One region of the Nocardia sp. NPDC056952 genome, then DNA from elsewhere that is predicted to be linked to it. Evidence: riboswitches for the same ligand, from Rfam matches in the RefSeq annotation. Region 1 holds a riboswitch; the other holds the start of a gene.
What was found. Region 1 has a riboswitch for thiamine pyrophosphate ahead of ACFTS5_RS07485 (TenA family protein). Riboswitches for the same ligand answer to the same signal wherever they lie in the genome.
Positions count from the first base shown of each region.

Region 2: linked by a shared signal. The riboswitch ahead of thiC (phosphomethylpyrimidine synthase ThiC) and the one ahead of ACFTS5_RS07485 (TenA family protein) in region 1 are both predicted to bind thiamine pyrophosphate.

Region 1 covers NZ_JBHURA010000002.1:73,411-75,864, forward strand. The annotation lists gene ACFTS5_RS07480 (ABC transporter substrate-binding protein) at 1-396, opposite strand, end outside; gene ACFTS5_RS07485 (TenA family protein) at 393-1,100, opposite strand; TPP riboswitch at 1,091-1,187, opposite strand; gene gndA (NADP-dependent phosphogluconate dehydrogenase) at 1,353-2,454, shown strand, end outside.
Region 2 covers NZ_JBHURA010000006.1:126,001-128,454, reverse strand. The annotation lists gene ACFTS5_RS21705 (MMPL family transporter) at 1-924, shown strand, start outside; TPP riboswitch at 999-1,125, shown strand; gene thiC (phosphomethylpyrimidine synthase ThiC) at 1,118-2,454, shown strand, end outside.

The DNA of each region.
Region 1 (2,454 bases):
CTTCGGGCTCGCGAGGTCGGCACGGTCGGCGCGCACACCGATCCCGGTCGCCCAGTGCTGCAGGGGCGCGAGCACCGACTGGATGCGAGCACCCGAGGCGCGGGCGAACGTCGACGAATTGTGGGTACTGATCCCGAATTCGGCGTTCCCGGCATCGACCACCGTGTCGACCGAGGTGTTGTTGTAGGGCAGCACCTGCACATCCAGGCCGGCGTCGGCGAAGTAGCCGCGCTGCAATGCGACGTACAGTCCGGAGTGATTGGTGTTGGGCGTCCAGTCCAGCGCGAAGCGGATGGTCTGGTCGGAGCCGCCGCCCGAACCGCAGGCGGTGACCAGCGACAGGGTCGCAACGGTGGTTGCCATGACCGCGAGTGCGCGGCGCAGCCGCCCGCTCATGCGGCAGGCCAGGGCTGCGGGTGCAGGGCGGTGTCCCAGAACATCAGCTCATAGCGCACGGCGAGGATGAATGCCTTCTCCATCGCCGCCCGCTCACGCTCGGTCGCCGACTCGGCAGCGGCGTCGACCAGCGATCGCGCCGTGGCCGCGGCCTGCTGGAACTCTTCCGCGCCGTAGGTGGTGACCCACTGCGCGTACGGGTGGGCGGCGTCGGCGGCGATCACCTTCGCGGCACTCTCGGCCAGGCCGCGTCCCACGTCGGCATAGATCCAGAAACAGGGCAGCGCGGCCGCCGCCGCGACCGCGTAGGACTCGGTCGCCGCGGCCGCGATCAAGTAGGAGACATAGGCCAGGCAGGTCTGGGAATGCTCCGGCTCGCCCTGCCGCGGGGGCAGGGCTCCGCCGGTGAGCATCTGGTCGTGCATGGCCGACTCGACAGCGGCGGCGTTCGCGGACGAGGTCGCCCAGAAAGCCGCGGTCTGCGGGTCCGGCGACTTGGCGGCGAGAATCGCCAGCGCCTTCGAGTACCCGGTCAGATACAGCGAATCCTGTTCGATGTAGGTCCGGAACACCTCGAGCGGCAAGGTGCCCTCGCCGAGGTGCCGCAGGAATTCCAGCTCATCGATCGCGCTCCGCAGGACCTTGGTGCGGTCCCAGAGGTGATCGGTGAACAGGCCGGTATTTGTGGTGTGGGCGTGCAACACCGTGACATCCCTTCGTCAGCATTACCTGAACAGGTTCAGCGGGTCTGTTCTCAGCCTCGCGGTCGCGAGACACCCCGTGTCAGAACTCGACCGACACTAGCAGCGACCGCCGACACGCGGGCCGGGCCCGGTTCGCCGTGTAGCCCCGGTCACGGTGGTAGGTGTTCGGCGGCGAACCGGCACCCAGTAACTTGCCTGCCAAGGAGTTCGTCTTCCGCACCCATCGAATCGCCGAACGAAGAGAGCTGATCAATGTCGACCTCTACCGCGCGTGCGCACATCGGTGTCACCGGCCTGGCAGTGATGGGCAGCAACATCGCCCGCAACTTCGCCAAGCACGGCTACACCGTCGCGCTGCACAACCGCTCCGTGGCCAAGACCGACGCGCTGCTCGCCGAACACGGCGGTGACGGCGACTTCGTCCGCACCGAGACCGTGGAGGAGTTCGTCGCGGCGCTCGAGAAGCCGCGACGGGTGCTGATCATGGTCAAGGCGGGCGAGGCCACCGACACCGTCATCGAGGAGCTGGCTGCCGTGATGGAGCCGGGCGACATCATCATCGACGGCGGCAACGCCCTCTACACCGACACGATTCGCCGCGAGGCCGCCATGGCCGAACGTGGCCTCAACTTCGTCGGGGCAGGCATCTCGGGTGGTGAGGAAGGCGCGCTCAACGGTCCCGCGATCATGCCGGGCGGGCCCAAGGAATCCTACGAATCGCTCGGCCCGCTGCTCGAGTCGATCGCGGCGCAGGTCGACGGCACGCCGTGCTGTACCCACATCGGCCCCGACGGTTCCGGACACTTCGTCAAGATGGTGCACAACGGCATCGAATACGCCGATATGCAGCTGATCGGTGAGGCTTACAACCTGTTCCGTGACGCGCTCGGTTTCGACGCCGGGCAGATCGCGGACGTGTTCACACAGTGGAATTCCGGGGACCTGGAGAGCTACCTGGTCGAGATCACCGCGCAGGTGCTCGCGCAGGTCGACGCGAAGACCGGCAAGCCGCTGGTCGACGTGATCGTCGACGCCGCCGAGCAGAAGGGCACCGGCCGCTGGACGGTCAAGTCCGCGCTCGATCTCGGTGTGCCGGTGACCGGCATCGCGGAGGCGGTCTTCGCCAGGGCGCTGTCGGGTTCGCGTGCCCAGCGCAAAGCCGCGGTGGGTCTCGCCTCGGGCACGCTCGCCGACAAGCCCACCGATGTCGAGCAGTTCACCGAGGACATCCGGCAGGCGCTGTACGCGTCCAAGGTCGTCGCCTACGCACAGGGCTTCGACCAGATCGCCGCGGGCAGCGCCGAGTACGGCTGGGATCTGCACCCCGGCGATCTGGCGACGATCTGGCGCGGCG
Region 2 (2,454 bases), on a different contig from region 1:
GAACTCGATACCTACGCCCGTGACCTGTCCAAGGTGCCCGACGTCCCGGCCGTGCTCAGCAGCGCGGCGGTGTACCGCAACGGGCTGCGGGTGGCCCCTGGCGTGCCCGAGATGACGGACCCGCAGCACGGCGCCTACCTGTCGGTCGCCACCACGGTCGACCCCTACTCCGACGCGGGTGGCAACCAGCTCGACACCCTGCGCGCCGTTCCCGCACCGTCGAAAGCCCTGATCACCGGCCCGGCCGCGCTGAACCAGGACTCGGTCAACGCGATCACCGGCAAACTGCCGCTGGCGGGCGCGCTGATCGCGCTCACCACGCTGGTGCTGCTGTTCCTGTTCACCGGCAGCGTGGTGCTGCCGGTGAAGGCGCTGATCCTCAACATCCTGTCGCTGGCGGCGACGTTCGGCGCGATGGTGTGGATCTTCCAGGAAGGCCATCTGTCGGGGCTGCTCGGCTTCACCGCGACCGGCACCCTCAACCTGGCCATGCCCATCCTCATGTTCAGCCTGGCGTTCGGCGCGTCCATGGACTACGAGGTCTTCCTGCTGTCGCGGATCCGCGAGGAATGGCTGGCCGGGCCCAAGACCACCGAGGGCAATACCGAGGCGGTCGCGATGGGCGTGGCCCGCACGGGACGCATCTTCACCGCCGCCGCGCTGCTGATGAGCATCGTGTTCCTCGGCGTCGCCAGCTCCGGCGTGTCGATGATGAAACTGTTCGGCCTCGGCTGCGCGCTGGCGGTGATCAGCGACGCGACCGTGATCCGCGGCCTGCTCGCCCCCGCGCTCATGCGAATGATGGGCACCTGGAACTGGTGGGCGCCGAAGCCACTGATGGTGCTGCACAGCAAGTTCGGGCTCGATGAAGCCGAGAACGACGCGCACGACGCGCCGAAACAGCTCGACTCGGCAGCGGTGTAGCGAGCCTCGCGCGCGATCCGTCCGGTCCATCCCCGGGCGGGTCGCGATCCGGGGCGGGTATCGTCGGCGGCGCACTTCACACCAACGGGGGCTCGCACCAGCGGGCTGAGAGGACGGCTAGCCCATATCGGGCGTTCAGGGCCGTCGACCGTATGAACCTGACCGGGTAATGCCGGCGTAGGGAGGAACAATCGTGGGCTCGAACACGTCTTCTGACAGGACGGTCGACACCGTCACCACCGGTCCGATCCAGGGCAGCGTCAAGCACTACCAGGAGGTAGACGGCCTGCGCATCCCGGTTCGCCGGATCAACCTCACCAACGGCGACCACTTCGATGTCTTCGACACCTCGGGGCCGTACACCGACGGCAACGCGGTGATCGACCTCGAAGCCGGGCTGCCGAAACTGCGCGACGAATGGGACTCCCCGACCGTCGACGGCCCGCCGACCCAGCTCGCCTGGGCTCGTCAGGGCATCATCACCCCCGAGATGCGGTTCATCGCCGCCCGCGAGGGGGTCTCGCCCGAACTGGTGCGCGAGGAGGTCGCGCTCGGTCGCGCGGTGATTCCGGCCAACCACAACCACCCGGAGCTGGAGCCGACCATCATCGGCAAGAAGTTCCTGGTCAAGATCAATGCCAATATCGGCAACTCGGCGGTGTCGTCGTCGATCGCCGAAGAGGTGGAGAAGATGGTGTGGGCCGCGCGCTGGGGCGCCGACACCATCATGGACCTGTCCACCGGCAAGAACATCCACGAGACCCGCGAGTGGATTCTGCGTAACTCCCCCGTCCCGATCGGCACCGTGCCGATCTATCAGGCGCTGGAGAAGGTGAACGGTGATCCCACCAAGCTCACCTGGGAGATGTACCGCGACACCGTGATCGAGCAGTGCGAGCAGGGCGTCGACTACATGACCGTGCACGCGGGCGTGCTGTTGCGCTACATCCCGCTCACCGCCAAGCGGGTCACCGGCATCGTCTCGCGCGGTGGCTCCATCATGGCCGCGTGGTGTCTGGCACATCACCAGGAATCGTTCCTGTACACGCACTTCCGTGAACTCTGCGAGATCCTGGCGCGCTACGACGTGACCTTCTCCCTCGGTGACGGCCTGCGTCCCGGCTCCATCGCCGACGCCAACGACGAGGCCCAGTTCGCCGAGCTGCGCACCCTCGGCGAACTCACCAAGATCGCGAAATCCTATGGCGTGCAGGTGATGATCGAAGGCCCCGGCCACGTGCCGATGCACAAGATCGTCGAGAACGTGAAGCTCGAGGAAGAGCTGTGCGAAGAGGCGCCGTTCTACACCCTCGGCCCGCTGGCCACCGATATCGCGCCCGCCTACGACCACATCACCTCGGCCATCGGCGCCGCGATCATCGCCCAGGCCGGCACCGCGATGCTCTGCTACGTCACCCCCAAGGAACATCTGGGCCTGCCCAACCGCGACGACGTCAAGGTCGGCGTGATCACCTACAAGATCGCCGCCCACGCCGCCGACCTCGCCAAGGGTCACCCGCACGCCCAGGA